DNA from 3 places in the Halalkalibacter flavus genome. Region 2 is predicted to be linked to each of the others. Evidence: riboswitches for the same ligand, from Rfam matches in the RefSeq annotation. Region 2 holds a riboswitch; each other region holds the start of a gene.

Region 1 (6,190 bases), on a different contig from region 2:
TTAATTACATGTCCAGAAAAACCGGGTATTATCTCAGTAATATCTAATTTGTTGTTAGAACACAAAGCAAATATTATCCAATTTGACCAACATACAACTGATCCACAATCAGGCATGTTTTTTATGAGGATTGAGTTTGACTTAGAAGACTTTGACTCTTCGTTTAGTTTACTTGAAAAGGACTTACATTTGATGGCAGAAGAATATCCAATGGATTGGATGTTGAGTAGTAAGAAAAAGAAAAAGCGGATGGCCATTTTTGTTTCTAAAGCTGATCATTGCCTGATGGAGCTAATATGGCGTTGGAAATCTAACGAAATTCAAGTAGACATCCCGATGGTTATTAGTAATCATGAGGATTTGAAAGAAGTAATTGAAGGATATGGAATCCCATTTTATCATATCCCAATCTCTTCTGAAACGAAAGAGGTTGCTGAAAAAAAAGCACTAGAGCTGTTGGAAGGGAAAGTAGACTTTATTGTTTTAGCAAGGTATATGCAAATTCTTTCTCCTACTTTTATAGCCCAATATCCCAATCAAATCATAAACATCCATCATTCGTTCTTACCCGCATTTGTTGGAGCAAACCCTTATGCGAGAGCGTTTAACCGAGGGGTGAAATTGATTGGAGCAACTGCACACTATGTAACGAATGATCTTGATGAAGGACCAATTATTCAGCAAGATGTAAAGCGTGTGAATCATCGTTATTCTGTAGAAGGATTAAAGGTTGCCGGACGGCATGTGGAAAGGCTTGTCCTTGCTCAAGCCGTTTCCTGGCATGTTGAAGATAAAGTAATTGTTCATGGTAATAAAACGATTGTATTTACGTGAGTTAGTATTATCATGTCATGCATTAAGAGAAAAGGTTGTTTTTTTATATAACAAAAAATATTATAGCAGCCAACCAATTTTGTGATGGTTATGGCTGTTTTTTCTATACTAATGGAAAAACATCAGGAGAAAAAAGGGGATCAGCGGAGTATAAGATTCCTATCATTTAACGTTTAGAATAGGGCGTATGGCTAAAATAATGGACTCAATGAAAAATGGGTAATTATTAAATCACTATTTACTAAAAGATAAGCCCTAGACAAAACCCTCAATAACTCCTATTGGAGAAATCGAGGGTTAAAAAGTTTATATGAATGAATATTTACTTCATATTTAATTGAACCACGGTATATTAAACAGTACGTAAAGTAATGAAGAGATCGTTTGATTAATCAACTCCTCTTACTCGATTAACTAATTTCTCTTTCCTCAGAACGAGCAACTTTAACATTACCGTAGAAATTAGTGAAGTAATCATTTGTCTCAGCTACGATAACTTTCCAAAGAAGGAGAAGGGCAATTAAGTTTGGAATCATCATTAAGGCATTAGCCATATCAGCAAATGCCCAGACTGTTGTAAGGTTAGCAACTGTCCCAATACCGCAAGCAGCAATATAAACAAGACGATAACCTGCAAGTCCTTTAGAGCCAGCTAAATACTCAAAGCATTTTTCCCCGTATATATACCAACCAACGATTGTTGAGAAGCCAAAAAAGATAACTGAAAATGAAACAATATATTCACCAACTACACCTAGAACAGAAGAAAACGCTGCGCTGGTCAAGGCTCCCCCTTCAAGTGTTGCATCATGAGTTACACCGGAAATTAAGCCGCCAGATGCATCCCAAAACCCTGTAATAAGCAGTGTTAAACCAGTCATTGTACATACAACAATCGTTACGATAAATGTACCGGTCATGGCAACGAGCGCTTGTTTAACAGGATGATCTGCACGTGCGTTCCCAGCGATTAAAGCAGCTGTACCAAGACCTGCTTCGTTTGAAAAAATTCCACGAGCAACCCCGTTACGAATAGCTTCAGTTACAACAACACCTAGGAAACCACCGGCCGCCGCCACAGGGTTAAAGGCATAATAAAAGATTAACTTAAAAGCCGGGATAATCATCTCGTAATTTAATGCAAGAATTATGATTGCTCCCCCTATGTAAAGGAACGCCATAATAGGAACAAAGAAACTAGCAACGGTACTAATACGCTGAATTCCACCGAAAATAATGAAGCTCACAAGGACAACTAAGATCAAGCCGGTTACCCAGTTTACAATACCAAAACTATTGCTTGTTACATCAGCAATGGTATTAGACTGTACACTATTTCCAATACCCAAAGCAGCAAAGGCACCAAATAAGGCAAAGGTAACCGCTAATAGTTTATATTTTTTGCCAAGCCCTCGTTCGATGTAATACATCGGACCACTGGAATATTCGCCACTATCATTTTTCACACGATATTTCACAGCAAGCAGGGCTTCACCATATTTTGTAGCCATACCTAGTAAACCAACAACCCACATCCAAAAGATTGCACCAGGGCCACCAAGTGTGATAGCTGTGGCAACACCAGCAATGTTTCCGTTCCCTATTGTCGCAGCAAGTGCCGTCATAAGAGCTTTAAAATGACTAACATCTCCTTCTGCAGTTGCATCATTACTATCCTCTTTCCCAAACCCGATCTTAAATGCATAGATGAGACGGCGAAATTGCAATCCTTTTAAAACAAAAGTTAAAAATAAGCCTGTCCCAAATAATAAGATGAGACTGGGGGGACCCCACAATACGTTATTGATTTTACTTAGTATTTCCAATATTTCCATACCAACACTCCTAATAGATTAGATTTTGATAGACTGTTAGTCGATTCGATGATGAAGCGCTTACATTTTGAGGGTGGCAAAACAGGATAGGTATGTCCGTTCCATGTGACCCCACAGTCATTTTAAGGATTTCTGTAGCCATTTACATCCAATCAGCTACATGGACCTCAGTAGTAATTGAAAAGAAAAGGCTTGTGAAATTTGATTAATTCTATATAAATCCCCCTTTTTTAGTTATTCCTATTTTTCCCCACAAAAAAAGACAGAGAAAAATAGGGGGTTTCCTATTTTTCTCTGTCCTTTTACCTGAGAGTTTAACTCCTTTGGTGGCTCATGGCTCTCTCCAGAGACGCGTCCTATTGTGGTCCTTTTACCTGAGAGATTGATGTCCACTTTTTGAGGACTTGCTCCTTCGGTGCTAAACGATTGTTTAGTCTCTCCCGCAATATTCATCCGCTTATATGCATTTTATAACATTTTATTCCATTATAAAGATAAAGTCAATTGAATATTCAGAAATTACTAAGGAGTAAATTAATTTCTTTAAGTCTATTTTAAGATATATATAATAACCCAATTTAGTGCTTTTTTTAGCTCGAAGTCTGAGTCTCCAAGAGTTAGAGGATGATATTGCAACCGGATTAGGAAAACATGTTCAGCTGTACCGGTTTCTTTTGCTTCTTTTTAGTGTGTTGTTGGCAGGTTTCGCTGTGTCTATCGCTGGGACAATCGGTTTTGTTGGTCTCATCGACCCTTATATTGCTAGGAAACTAGTAGGACGCCCTTTTGGTAGTTTGATTCTCGTTTCCTCTTTAATAGGTAGTGCTCTAGTATTTAGTGCTCACCTGGTCGTCCGGACGGTTTTTTATCCATTAGACATTCCGGCTGGGATTTTTACTACGGGGATCGAAGCGTCGTTCTTTATTTTTTTAAAGAATCGAAATCAATTTTAAAAAGGGAGAGCATGAGAAGAAGAGGAAATTCTTGAAAGAGCAAAGAAAAATTAATAAAAGATCAAGAACGAGCAAAAATCTTAGGAGATAAAGAGCTAGTGAAAAAATATATTGACCAACAACTTTCAAACTAAATGGAGGTTTGTTATGGAGGTTGTAATTCTAGATGATTGGGAAGGAAACGTTACTAACAGCCAAGCTATTCAACAATTAAATTTTCATAAACTATATTCGGAAAATTTAAAATATAAGAAATCGATAGGAAAAGAAAGAAATAGTTAGAAAAACATATAAATCTACAAATTATTTAACTATTTCGAATGTTCACTATATTTAGGTTATCATTTATAATAATACAAGATACACAGAAGGGAGGTAATAGATAGCTATATTTTAGGAGACGTAATTGAACCATGAAGAAAAAGAGAGTTACCAGTAAATCAGTTAAATGTAATGTGTACAGAATTGTACATGGGACAAGCTTAAAAGATTGAATGAATTTTCAATGAAATCAGTTAGGCGAATTAAGCGACTTTTCTAATTAGGATGAATAAGGTCGCTTCATATCCTCTTTCAAGGGAGTGAAATGGAAATGGAAACTAATTCTTGGTATTGCCATGACTGTTTTCGGTACTTTGAACAAGGTGAAAGTGTTGTCTGTATCTCTGAGATGAAATCTGTTTTTTGTAAAAAATGTGGAAATGACTTTCCTGCAGAATGGAGTAAAAAATCAAAATTCGAACATGTAGGAGGAGACTCCACTGAAAGAGCTATAAAGTGCTAGTTATGAGAAACATCCTATTTTTTCTTATAAAAACGAAAAGGTGTAAAATGAATGAAAAAATGAAAAACAATTATTTTATTACTCTTAAAAAAACTCCTTAAGGGACAAGGAATTTAGACTATATGGATAAGTCTCTATAGCTTTTCTACTCACTTGCTTCAGCATAGGAAAATGAACAAACGGGTTGATTTAAAAATCTCTATTTTGAGAAGTATAGAAAGGGAGAATGACATCAACAGTTGTTCGTTTATCTACTTCACTATTAATCACTATCTTTCCTTGATGTGTTTCACCAATTTTATAACAGATCATTAATCCTAAGACGATCTCTTTGTCTTGTATACTATAAAAAGGTTCTCCTATATATGGTATACGTTCCATTCGAATCCCCTATCCATCTCCTTGACCGATAAAAACGAATGCATACGTGCGGATAATCACTGTTATCGATTTGAATCAAAATTTCTTCTTCCGTTGGCATCGCTTCAATCGCAACCTGTGGCTACTTTATAAATTCATTTGTAATACTCTCTATTTACTCGGTCTCTGATCACATCAAATCTGTATAACCCTGTTTATTCTCATTTTCCATTGATTTTAGTAATTGTGTAAATCCTTTACTGGTCGTTAAAGGATTTCGAATTTTATGAGCGATTACAGTACCTATTTGCCTTACAACACAAAGCTTCTCCAATTTTCCTAATCCTTTTTTTAGTTTTCTGCTTGAGTGGATCTCACCTGCTACTTAGTCGGAAACTTCATACAGAAGTAATAAATAAGGAGGGGTTAGTATGGAACTATTTGAAAAATTATACGATGAGCAAAAAAAAGCTAATGTAAGGTTTTTTGGTTTTACAACGGATCATTTTCGATATGATTTCGGGATAGTTTATACCGATATGTTTTTTGGAAAACCACTTGTCATATGCATGCAAACAGGTAGATCAGCTTTGTTGGATTCAAGTGATATTAAGAATATTGAGTATTTAAAGACGGTATTTCGTATTAGTTCGCTTAAAGAAGCAGAGGATTTATCAATGTTTCTTGAACATCCCATTTCTACCTCATTTTATATTGAACAGTATAGTTGATTGTTTTTTATAGTTCCTTAAATGAAGAATCGACATGGGGTAAACCCTAAAGCATTCATATAAATACAGGGTTATTCTTTTAGTCGCCCTTTGCCAGCCGAATCGTATCAATTCTGATTAAAGTAAGACCTACAAGTTTTTTGATATGACTTTATTTATTATGTAGATTTATCTAATAATACCTAGAACCATTAGGTTACTTCTTAAGAAGACGAAGGGTTAGTTTTTGTTTCCCTACGTCTTTTTTATGGTAATAAACTTAACAAGGATGCCCGTGACCTGACGTCAAGTAACAAGCACTTCTTATTGGTGGAGTAACTGCCGATATAAAAGAGGAGATGGGGGGATACGTCAGCCCTTACTACAAATGAGACTAAACGATTGAATCTCTTACCTTCGCCTCATTATTCAAATTTTTATTTTTTCGTATGACCTATTTTGCTATGATATGACTAGCTAATAGATAACAAGGTTTTACTCAAACAAAATGAGGCAGGTGGGAAACGGGCTTGTATACATATTGGATTTGGCTATTTTTACTCTTACTATCTTGGCTATTTGCCTTATTGCATTATCAGGGGAGTTTCTTAGAAATCCCAAACCGGATCATGGGGTGTGCAGCCTTCTTTAGCTTTTTTTTTATGTTACCTTTATTTAAAAAGCATCCATTCATTTTTACGATGATCACGGCTT
Region 2 (6,190 bases):
CACTACAAACATTGCTTTCTTGCTATGCGTAATCTCTTCTAACTTAGCTAAAGGCTCAAGGTTGCCATAAAAGTTCGGATGTTGAACAACAACACAAGCTGTGTCATCCCCGTATACTTCTTGTAACTGTTTCAAATCTGTCACACCATTAACCGTATCGATTTCTATCACGTTTAAACGCTGCCCCGTTGCATTAGTCTGCAGGACGGCACGAGCTTCCGGATGAACAGCTTTAGAAACTAGAATCGTCTTCTTTTTTGTCTGTCCGGCACTTAGCATCGCAGCTTCTGCTAAAGCCGTTTGGCCGTCATACATAGACGAGTTCGCTAAATCCATTCCTGTAAGCTCACAAATCATCGTTTGAAACTCAAAGATCGCTTGAAGCTCTCCTTGTGAAATTTCTGGTTGGTATGGTGTGTAAGCCGTATAAAATTCAGAACGAGAAATGACGTGATCAACAATTGATGGGATGTAATGTTCATATACGCCCGCCCCTAGGAAAGAAGGGGTTTGTTTAAGTGACACATTTTTCGCTGCTAATTCTCGAAAATATGAGATGAGCTCTGGCTCTTTTAAAGCTTCTTTGACATTCATTTCTCCTTTAAAGCGAATTTCACTTGGAATATCAGAAAACAATTCCTCAATTGACTGTACACCGATTGTTTCAAGCATTTCTTTTTGATCTGCATCTGTCATCGGTAAATAACGGTGATTCATGTATGTTCCTCCTCTTACTTCTTATAAAATGGCGTTGATACGACTTGTGCTTTAAGACGCTTTTTACGAACTTGAACTTCTACTTTTGTTCCAAGTGCAGTAACATCTATATCTAGAACGGCAAGGCCGACATTTTTCTTTAATGTAGGAGACTGAGTTCCTGTCGTGACAAAGCCTACTAATTTATCACCAACAAACACTTCATACCCTGTACGAGGGATACCTTTGTCAATCATTTCAAGGCCGACAAGCTTTCTTTTCAGCCCTTCTTCTTTCTGTTTCTTCAACGCTTCTTTCCCAATAAAGTCTGCTTCTTTATTTACTTTTACGGCAAAACCAATTCCAGCCTCAAGTGGGGAAATTTCTTTTGTTAATTCTTGCCCGTAAAGAGGCAGCCTTGCTTCAAAGCGTAATGTATCACGTGCTCCTAATCCACAAGGAACAAGGCCTTCCTCTTTACCTGCTTCAAGCAAGCTTTTCCATAGCTTAGCAGCTTGATCTGCAGCACAGTAAAGCTCAAATCCATCTTCGCCTGTGTAACCAGTTCTCGAAACGAGTGCATTGACACCATCTACGTTTACTTGGTCAGCAAACCGGAAGAACCGAATGGAAGATAAATCAAAAGACGTTCTTTTTTGCAAAATTTGTTCTGCTAGAGGTCCTTGAATCGCTAATTGTGCAATGTCACTAGAAACATTTATTGCTGTTACACCCTCAATGATATGTTGCTGCATCCACTCAACGTCTTTTTCAATGTTTGAGGCATTAATTACGAGTAAATAATCGTCTTCTGCCTTTCTATAAATAAGCAAGTCATCAACTGTCCCGCCATCTTCGTAACACATGGCTGTATATTGCGCCTGCCCATCTACAAGTTTAGATACATCATTGGTCATTAATTTTTGTAAATAATCAAGTGCCCGTGGGCCTTTAACTTCTACTTCACCCATATGTGAAACATCAAATAGCCCTGCCTTTGTACGGACTGCTTCATGCTCTTCTTTAATGCTTAAAAACTGAACGGGAAGATCCCATCCCCCAAAATCAATCGTTTTTGCTCCACCTTCTTTATAAAGATGAAATAGTGGTGTTCTCTTTAAATCAGCCATGATCAAACCTCCTCAAGTTAATTCATAAAATGCAAAAAGGACAGAGTTATACACTATTTTGTGTATAACTCTGTCCTGTAACCAGAAAGTTTCCTATATTCTAAAAGAATATAGTGTCTTCGTAGGTGGCTTATCATAAGCACTCTCCAGAGCTGCGTCAAATAAGAGTCTTTTTTGCCTGAGAGATTCGCATTGATAACACATTATCTAATACTTGCTCCTTCGGCGTTGCATAATTCGCAAGCTCTCCCCTTATTCTCATCCGCAAGTCATTTAATTGTTTTCACTCTTACTCATGAAATTCTTATGAGTGGTACATACTACATGTATAAAACCTTTTAAAATTTAGGCAATAGTTTGTAATTCGGATTTATATTAATATCCTACCAAGTTGAATAGGTTTTCGCAACTGTTTATTTACTAAATCAGATTATTTTATAGTTTTTTTATAATTTCATTCGGATATAGCAGTTTGATTGAAAGGGTGATGAAAATGAAGATTGATATACATTTTGATCAGAATTGGAACGACACCTTCAAGGAAAGATTAGGTCAAGATGGACCTTGGTCTAATTGGGAACTTTTTAAACTAGCGTATGAAGCAGAACAACACCAAATCATACCAGAGTTTCATGGTTTACAAGCACCTAAGCACCTTCCTCAGTTAAAGCCATTTCCACACCAAATTGAAGTGGCAAATACAGTTATTGAGCAAATGAATGGCAAAGCAATACTTGCTGATGAAGTAGGGCTTGGAAAAACAATCGAGGCTGGACTCATCTTAAAAGAGTATATGATCCGTGGGTTAGTAAAAAAAGTATTAATTCTCGTTCCAGCTTCTCTTGTTTCCCAATGGGCGATTGAATTAAATACAAAGTTTCATATTCCGGCTGTTGCTCAACGAAAATCATATGTATGGGAGCAATGTGATGTTGTCGTAGCTTCCATTGATACAGCCAAAAGGCAACCACATCATGATATCGTCTTAGAACAGCCATATGATTTAGTCATTATTGATGAAGCTCATAAACTTAAAAATCCAAAAACGAAAAATTATGAGTTCATTAAAAAGCTGAAGAAGAAATTCTGTTTGTTATTAACCGCAACACCAGTCCAAAACAAGCTAGAGGAAATCTTTAATTTGGTTTCATTGCTTAAACCTGGGCATCTTGGAGATATCTCTTCTTTTGAAAAAGAATATCGTTCGAATAAGAGATCACCTAAAAATGAAGAAAAACTAAGAGAGTTAGTCAACAAAGTCATGGTGCGCAATCGCCGTGAGGAAACTGGCATTGAATGGACGAAACGTATCGTTGAAACGGTACCGATTGATTTTAGTGAATCAGAACGCGCCTTTTATGAAGAGATTGAAAAATTAAATGGTGATTCAAGTCATTTTGGCTTGCTGACTTTAAAAAGGGAATTGTGCAGCAGCAGAGAGGCTGCTTTTATGACACTAAAAAACATGGTTGAACGAGCCCATGCCGAAGGACGAAAACTTCCTGGTGCAGAACGCTTATTGAACAAAATTGGTGAGGTAGAAGGCCATGCAAAAGCCGAGAAAGCACTCGAGATCATCAAGAAAATCAATGATAAAGTTATTATTTTCACTGAATATCGTGCAACACAGTTGTATTTACAATGGTTTTTAAAACAAAATGGCATCTCCTCCGTACCATTTAGAGGAGGATTTAAAAGAGGAAAAAAAGATTGGATGCGTCAGCTCTTCCAAAATCATGCCCAAGTATTAATTGCAACTGAAGCAGGTGGCGAAGGAATCAACTTGCAATTTTGCAGTCATATCATTAACTATGATTTGCCATGGAATCCAATGCGTATTGAACAACGAATTGGGCGTATTCATCGCCTTGGTCAACAAGAAGATGTGAGAATTTACAACTTTGCTGTAAATGACACCGTCGAGCAGCACATTCTTAAATTGCTATATGAAAAGATTCACCTATTTGAAGCAGTCATCGGTGAGCTCGATGATATATTAACGAAAATTGATCTCCCTTCAGTTGAAGAACACGTACAAGATATATTATTACAATCAGATTCTGAAGGAGAAATGCGAATTAAGTTTGATCATCTTGCTGCCATTATGAATGATGCAGCAGAAGAAGCTGCGAATTCTAGTAAGGAGGATCAGATCGATGCAACAGCCTCAAGTTCATGATTTTTTAGAGCGTTACTTTCAGGCGAATGATAGCCCAATCATTGAAAATACGTCAAGTTATTTAAAGGTTCAATTATCGATTGAGTTAGATAAATTATTAATGAACAGACCATTTTATTGGCATTATCTTGAAAAAACAGGTGGCGAACCTAATCCGATGCAGGTAACGTTTATTACGGATCAGACGAATGTCCCCGATGATTTACGTGGAGAACAGATTCACTTTGGATCACCAAGACTTCGGCAATTATTTGGATCGACACGTGAATTAGGGGGCTTCATTCGCCTTTACGAGGACATACAGGCATCAGGGAGAAAGTCCATTCCTCTGCAACCATGGCTGTGTTTGAATATGAAAGTTTCATTTCAATGTGACCGCAAAAAAGATGTATTGTTATCTTTAGGATTAAATCTCATTCATGGCCAAATTGTTCAACAATTTTACAATAAGCTGCAAGAAAAAGAACTATCTCCCAACATTCCAGATTTCTGCTTTAAATTAACCCCTCTTATCACGGTTCATAGTGGATTGATTCGATTGCAGAAAATGGTTCAGACCTATGCGGAAAATGAAGACAAAACATGGGCAGAAGAAGCTGTAAATAGATGGGAAACGGACTTGTCACTTCTTGAGCAGTTTTATGAAGATTATGATGAGAAACCCGAAAGCTATGAAGTTGAGAAACAAGCCTTACAAGAACAATATGAACCTAAAATTCATGTGTCTATTATTAATGGAGGAATGTTTTATTTAGAACAACAGGTTTTTTAACAGAAAAAGGGGATGTCTCATAGCCATCAAGCTAAGCAAAATAGTTGTGTAAAAATTTAAAAAACGCTATTCTTTCAACAGCCTATGATGAAAGGATAGCGTTTTTATGACAGATCTGGTAGAGAAAGAACTTGAATTATTTGTTACAGAACTAATGAGACATTTATCGCCGCAAGCCCTACAACAATTAGCCAGAGAAACTCAGTTTGTCCAACGACAAAGTAAATTCGGTGCTAAAGAGTGTATCAAACTTTGTGTTTGGTTACGTAAAAAAATGGCGACAGCTTCACTCGTTGAATTATGTAGTGCATTAGAGGCTTCATCAGGTGTTACGATATGAGTGCCGAAGCATTAAATCAACGCTTCAATGCCCAGACAGTGACGTTTTTAAAGACCTTATTCACTCATTTACTTACCCAAAGATTTACTCACACGGCGCTCCCATTCACTAAATATAACCATCTATTTAATAGAATCCGTTCACTGGACTCAACTGCTTTTCAATTGCCAAACTCCTTCCATGATTTCTATCCTGGAACTGGCTGCACCTCGATCAAATTACAACTTGAATTTGATCTAATAAGTGGTCAATTTCTTCACACCCAAAAAGAGCCAGGAAAAAAATCATGATTTACCCTCAGGCACATTGTGTGCTGAAACGGTTGAGACAGGGGACTTTGTCTACGGGATTTAGGTTATTTTAAGCGGGAGGTTTTCAAACCATGCAGGAAAAAGGGGCTTATTATGTTTCTCGTTTAAAGTCTAATACACAAGTCTATTTTAAAAATCCATCACCATCCTACTTTAAGAATGGGACAATCATCAAAAAAACCGAATATATCCCGGTTTCATTAGAAGAACTGATGGCTCAACTACACCCTGGAGAAACACATGAAGTAGAAGGGGCTTATATTGGGAGAAAAGAAAAGTTCCCTGTACGCGTTCTAATCCATAGATTGTCGCGCTCCCAAGAAAAACAACGCCTTGATAAGCTAAAAGAAAGCGAGAGAATTCGCGGAATCAAGTATTCTGAACGAAGTAAACGGTTAACAGGGTTAAATGCCTATATCACTAATTTACCAATTGAATCGGTATCAAAAGAAGAAATTCACCCTTTATACTCGCTCCGTTGGCAAATTGAACTGTTATTTAAGACGTGGAAATCCTTTTTGCATGTAGATTTCTGCAAGCCAATGAAGTTGGAACGCTTAGAATGTCATATCTATGCACAATTCATTTCCTTACTAATTTGTACTTCAACCGTATATAAAATGAGAAAACTCCTCTTACAAAAGAAAGAGAAGGAACTTAGTGAATATAAAGCGTTTTATATCGTATTATCCTATTACTCAAACCTAAGTCAGGCCATAGAAAAAGACACCGAAGATATGACAAAACTGCTTTTTCGCCTAT
Region 3 (6,190 bases), on a different contig from region 2:
AAGTGGAAAAAGCCAATGTCCGCTAAATCTGTATTAGTTAACTTTTGTAAAATGTTTTCTGCCTTTGGACCTTGGATAGCAAGTTGTGCAATGTCATTTGAAATATTTTGGAGCCTTACCTCTCCTTCAACGTGCTGCTTCATCCAATCGAAATCTTTCTCTATGTTTGCTGCATTAATAACTAGTAAAAATTTTTCATTCTCCAACTTGTAAATTAGCAAGTCATCAACTGTACCACCGTCTGGATAGCACATTGCTGTATACTGTGCTTGATTGATACTAAGCTTTGTTACATCGTTTGTTACAAGGTAGTTAATATAGCTTTCAGCATCTTTCCCTTCAACGAGTACTTCACCCATATGAGAGACATCAAAAAGCCCTGCTTTCTTCCGAACCGTCTCATGTTCTTCTAAAATACTTGAAAACTGTACCGGAAGTGCCCAACCTCCAAAATCAATAACTTTTGCACCATACTTTTCATATGATTCAAAGAGTGGTGTACGGAGTAACATCGTTTCCTTACTCAATTTAATACCCCCAAGATTAAGATTTCTTACTAAATAGACGTTCTTTGACCTTTTTACCTGTTTCTGTCATCGCTAAGCCCCCAAGTGAAGTTTCCTTGAGTACCCGCGGCATATCTTTTCCGACTTTATACATTGCTTCAATCACTTCATCACAGGGAATGCGACTTTCAACACCTGCAAGTGATAAGTCCGCTGCTGAAAATGCGATTGATGTCCCAATTACATTTCGCTTAATACAAGGTACTTCAACAAGTCCTGCAACCGGATCACAAACTAAGCCAAGAAGCGACTTCATTGCAATGGCCGTTGCATTTACCGCTTGCTTTGGTGTACCGCCTTTTAATTCGACAATCGTTCCGGCAGCCATTGCTGTTGCAGAGCCAACCTCCGCCTGACATCCGCCTGCTGCCCCCGAAATAAAAGCACGATTGGCAATGATATAACCAAGTGCACTTGCTGTAAATAACCCCATGACTAAATCCTTGTAGGAGGTGCCATCATTTTTGTGAAGAGAGAACAACACTCCAGGTAAAATACCAGCTGCTCCGGCAGTTGGAGTGGCTACGATAACCCCCATCCTTGCATTGCTCTCAGATGTAGCAAGAGAAAAGGTCATCGCATCACTGATATAATTTCCCGATAACGATTTACCCCGTCTTACATAATCACCCATTTTCATTGCATCCCCTCCCGAAATACCACTCGGTGCAGGTGAGGGATCATTTTTTCCACTATCCACAGCTTCTTTCATTTTAATTAACCGTTCTTCCATCATCTTGATAATTGTTTCTTTATCTCTTCCAGACTTTCTCTCTTCCATCATTAGCATGACTTGGCTAATCGGCTTCTTTTCACGTGTACAGATTTCAATAAGCTCGCTCATTGACTGGATTTCCATCATATAACACCCTTTAGTACTGTCTCTTTCTTCATATCTTGATGATGGCGTGCTACAAGTGTTGATATTTCATCACTTGTACTCAAGCGAATATCTAGTAATTCATCATTAATCATAAAGATTTTTGATAAACCACCCCCTAGAGATGCTCCACCTACTTTCACCTCTATCCCCGCACGTTTCGCTGTTACGATTGTTGTATTTGGATGATCAAAATAAGGGCAGCTATCTTCAAGCTGGAATTTGTAGTTTAGTCCATATTCATAAGTCATCTTGATTGCATGTTTAATCCTAGAATCATCCGTATCCATCCCAAGCAAACCACCAAGAATCGCTTTATCTGTACCATGGCCTTGATGTGTTTCTGTAAAGGAACCGTAAAAAGTAATCTCTGCTTTTTCAGGACATCCACCTACAAGCTCGTGAACAAACTTGCCGATTGATACGACACCTGCTGTATGTGAACTTGAAGGTCCAACCATAATTGGACCAATAATATCAAAGCAACTTTGAAATTCCATAAGTGATTTCTCCTTTCTTACACAGTAATTTGCTGTTGAAATAACGGATAGGCACCACAAATGGCTTTTGTTGTTTCCTTTGCCTTTTTTAAAACAGTTATATCCCCTTTACTTTTCAAAACATCTGCGATTACTTTGGCGATTTTCTCCATTTCATCCTTTTTCATCCCCCGAGTTGTTAATGCTGCAGTCCCCATACGGATTCCACTTGTAACAAATGGGCTTTGAGGATCATATGGGATCGTATTCTTATTAGCCGTAATACCAGCCTCTTCAAGTAACTTCTCCGCTTCCTTTCCTGTTAAGTCCCATGGCCTGACATCTAGTAGTACAATATGATTCTCTGTACCTCCAGAAACAAGGGCTGCTCCTTCTTTCTTTAATGCTTCACCAAGTGTTTCAGCATTATCGATGACTTGTTTGGCATATTCTTTAAAACTTGGCTGTAATGCTTCTTTGAAAGCAACCGCCTTAGCTGCAATAATATGCATCAGTGGCCCGCCTTGAATTCCCGGGAAGACAGCTTTATTAATCTTTTTAATGATTTCTTCGTCATTTGTTAAAATGATACCGCCACGAGGTCCGCGTAATGTTTTATGTGTAGTACTTGTAACAACGTCAGCATAAGGGACTGGTGATGGATGTAATCCTGCTGCAACAAGGCCAGCAATATGTGCCATATCCACCATTAAAATCGCACCAACTTGAGTTGCAATTTCTTTAAATTTGGCAAAATCAATCTTTCTTGGATATGCACTTGTACCTGCAATAATTAATTTTGGTTTTTCTTTTTTCGCTATAACTTCTAGCTCATCATAATCAATCAAATGAGTATCTTCTCTCACCCCATACGACACAACATCAAACCACTTTCCTGACATACTTACTGGGCTTCCATGAGTTAGATGCCCACCGTGTGATAAATTCATTCCCATTACTTTATCACCTGGATTAAGCAAAGCAAAAAATACAGCTGTATTTGCCTGTGCCCCTGAGTGAGGTTGCACGTTTGCAAATTGAGCACCGAATAATTTGGTTAATCGTGCAATTGCTGCTTGTTCCGCTTCATCAACGTATTCACAACCACCATAATAACGTTTCCCTGGATAACCTTCCGCATATTTATTTGTCATCACACTTCCCATTGCTTCTAGTACGTCTGGGCTTACAAAGTTTTCAGATGCAATTAACTCCAATGTACTGTGTTGACGCTTTTTTTCATTTTCAATTGCTTCAAAAATGAATGAATCGTTATGTTTTAAACTCATTCATACCCCTCCTAAAGTTGTTTTTGGATATCTGACTTATAAACTTGCTGCTCCTTTATTAAGGGAGCTGATCCGCTATCTTTTTTTATCCATGAAAAAAAGGACAAAGAAGGTAGCTGGTTTCTCTACCTTCTCTGTCCTTTTTGCAAACAAAAAAGGACAGAAAAAGATAGCACATATTCTCTACCCTTCTCTGTCCTTTTACCTGAGAGTTTAACTTCATTATTAACGAAGCCTACCCCTTTGGTGGCGTTTTATAACGCGCTCTCCAGAGGTGCGTCCTGTTGTAGTTCATCTACCTGAGAGATTGGTCCCAAGGGTCTTTTTGGAACTTGCTCCTTCGGTGGCACTTGCTTTTACACTCTCCTACAACAATCATCCGCAATATATTCAATTATTAATTAAGTTTAGAATAACGGCTAAATTTATATATGTCAACCACCTTTTTCCATTATTTTCACTATTCTAAAAAGTAGTAACATTATAAAAATATATCATTTAAACTGTTTTTTCTAGTTCAGAATGATGACTTTGTTGAAAATAACTACACACCACTTGTCCAACTGATTTAGCTGCAACTAAAAGTGAGTCTTCATCAATATCAAACTTCGGATGATGATTAAAATAAGCTTTCTCTACTACTTTTGGTTTACAGCCAATGAAAAAGAATGTTCCAGGAATTTTTTCTAGATAGTAAGAAAAATCCTCCGAACCTGAAAACTTAGGAAATTCGATCACTTGCTTTATATCTTGGTCATCCATCTTTTCAATACTTGATTTTACAAACTCAGTAATTTCCGGATGATTATATAAAGGCGGGTAATTATTCGTAAACGTAAAGTCACACGTCACCCCAAATTCAATTTCGATCCCTTTCACAATGCGGTGCATTTCTGTTTCAATGATTTGTCTTGCCTCAACTGACATGTAACGAGCATCGCCTTCCAGTTCAATCCGGTCTTTAATGACATTTCTTGCTCCTTTTCCATCAAATGAGCCAACAGTAATCACCCCAACATCAAATGGATTTAACCTGCGACTTATGATAGTTTGGATGGCGGTTACAAAATGTGCACCAGCCACAATTGGATCGTTTGCCAAATGTGGCGATGATCCATGACCTCCATTTCCTTGAATCCCTAACACAAAACGGCTCATCCCAGCCATTGAATACCCGCTGTTAAAGCCTACGGTCCCAGCAGAATCGACTGGCATTAAATGAGTACCAAAAATATGATCCACATCATCAATAATCCCCGAATCCAAAATACTTTTTGCTCCACCCGGTGGCATTTCTTCGGCATGCTGATGAATAATTTTGATTGTACCTGATAACGATGATTTCAATTGAATGAGACAATCAGCAAGTACCATCAAGTAAGCGGTATGCCCATCATGCCCACACGCATGCATCACACCGTCATTTTTAGATTTAAATGGCACATCAGTCTCTTCTTTAATGGCCAGTGCATCAAAGTCCGCTCTTAAAGCAATCGTATTTCCAGGATTCTCACCTTTGATTGTGACCACAATTCCAAACCCATTCCCTACATTACGTTCAATGTCTACATCTTTTCCTTCATAAAATTCAGCAATAAAATTCGCTGTATTTGCCTCTTCAAATGAAAGTTCAGGGTATTGATGTAAATAACGTCTAATGTTAATCATTTCTTCATTTCGTTCTTCCAACATTGTCATTAATTGTTTTCTCATAGAAAAAGTTTCCCCACCCTTGATTACTAGTTATTTTTTATTAGTTTCAAAATGTTTAATAGGAAAGCTTATGTAAATATGATTATGACTGGTAGTACCTTTCCTCTTAAAACGTTATACAGAAGCTTTTGCTTCATTCCTCTTTTCTAAAAAGAGGCAAATAGTTATAGTCAAAATAATACATAGTAACATTTTCATATAGACAACTAGTGCTGTTAGGTTAATCACAAATCCAATCGCGAGTCCAATAACACCATAAGTGGGCTTTTTCATCGCGAACTGAGCCAATACGCCTCCAAAAATAGCTGGTAAAATAAACGGAAACACTTGTTGGATATGCTCTGGTATTTTTGAAACTAGCACGGCTCCTACAAGAATCATCGGAATAAGAAATACTTTATTTACTAATGATGCAGCACCTATTGCAAGGGTCGCTGTTATTTCACCTTTTTTGGTTCCTGGCTCTGCACCAATCGTATTTTGAGCAGCTGCTGCAGCTGGTAAACACATATTTCCAACATTCCCTGTTAGAAAACCAATATAAGTACCTGATACACCTAAAATGGTGTAATACATGATTGGTTCGAGCACCCAGACAACAGCAATAATTCCTGCATAGGCGAGAAATCCGCTCAATATTACACTCCAACCAGGATGATGCCCTAAGAAAAATGAAAGAACTACCGGCAACGATAACGATAAGATAATCGCAGCCCAAACTGTTAGTCGACCCCAAAAATGGGCTCTTGAATGAAACTGTTCTATTGCTGAACTACTAGTATCGCTAACTGTTGTCTTAATTGTATCTTTCAAACCCATAATTTACCCCCCTGTCATTAGACAAAGATAAAGTAACCCACAACTAAGCTAGTAAGAATCGATAGTCCTAGTGACCATTCACGTATCCAGTTCTTCTTTAGCTTGTCCGCTAATGCAGTTAAACCTAACATTGTAATACTCGCTGTTAGTACAGCTACAATATATTCAAATCCCTTAACCATTTCAGCACTTGCTAAATTCCCGAATGCAGCTACCATTGCAGCTGTTGCAATAATCATCATAAGCTTTTTATTTTTTTCATTTTTATTTATGATTTTCTTTTCAATCTTACTCATTGACTTCGTAGCCAATGCAACAAACACTAACCAGCCTACCCCACCTAAACATAATGTCCAAACAACTGCTGTAAATGCTTGGGTATTAAAGCTCGTACTTCCTAATTCAGAACCATAAGCATTTGCACCTAGACTTGCACCAACCGAT

What was found. A riboswitch is a leader RNA that binds a small molecule or an ion and turns the genes downstream of it on or off. The one in region 2 is predicted to bind glycine.
Region 1: another riboswitch for glycine. It lies ahead of SAY88_RS10835 (alanine/glycine:cation symporter family protein); the one in region 2 lies ahead of gcvT (glycine cleavage system aminomethyltransferase GcvT).
Region 3: another riboswitch for glycine. It lies ahead of glyA (serine hydroxymethyltransferase); the one in region 2 lies ahead of gcvT (glycine cleavage system aminomethyltransferase GcvT).

Annotation. Positions count from the first base shown of each region.
Region 1 covers NZ_JAWRVK010000013.1:94,652-100,841, forward strand. Annotated here, with positions in the region: gene purU (formyltetrahydrofolate deformylase) at 1-834, shown strand, start outside; gene SAY88_RS10835 (alanine/glycine:cation symporter family protein) at 1,245-2,669, opposite strand; glycine riboswitch at 2,961-3,019, opposite strand; glycine riboswitch at 3,022-3,122, opposite strand; gene SAY88_RS10840 (iron chelate uptake ABC transporter family permease subunit) at 3,251-3,622, shown strand; gene SAY88_RS10845 (hypothetical protein) at 3,770-3,904, shown strand; partial or broken gene SAY88_RS10850 (ATP-binding protein) at 4,596-5,109, opposite strand; gene SAY88_RS10855 (DUF3055 domain-containing protein) at 5,198-5,497, shown strand; gene SAY88_RS10860 (sensor histidine kinase) at 6,007-6,190, shown strand, end outside.
Region 2 covers NZ_JAWRVK010000018.1:86,271-92,460, forward strand. Annotated here, with positions in the region: gene gcvPA (aminomethyl-transferring glycine dehydrogenase subunit GcvPA) at 1-717, opposite strand, end outside; gene gcvT (glycine cleavage system aminomethyltransferase GcvT) at 732-1,826, opposite strand; glycine riboswitch at 1,982-2,088, opposite strand; gene SAY88_RS13500 (DEAD/DEAH box helicase) at 2,320-4,005, shown strand; gene SAY88_RS13505 (YqhG family protein) at 3,983-4,777, shown strand; partial or broken gene SAY88_RS13510 (IS4 family transposase) at 4,884-6,190, shown strand, end outside.
Region 3 covers NZ_JAWRVK010000013.1:80,601-86,790, reverse strand. Annotated here, with positions in the region: gene gcvT (glycine cleavage system aminomethyltransferase GcvT) at 1-512, opposite strand, end outside; gene sdaAA (L-serine ammonia-lyase, iron-sulfur-dependent, subunit alpha) at 544-1,425, opposite strand; gene SAY88_RS10780 (serine dehydratase beta chain) at 1,425-1,946, opposite strand; gene glyA (serine hydroxymethyltransferase) at 1,964-3,214, opposite strand; glycine riboswitch at 3,492-3,593, opposite strand; gene SAY88_RS10770 (amidohydrolase) at 3,713-4,927, opposite strand; gene SAY88_RS10765 (small-conductance mechanosensitive channel) at 5,042-5,746, opposite strand; gene SAY88_RS10760 (DUF5058 family protein) at 5,764-6,190, opposite strand, start outside.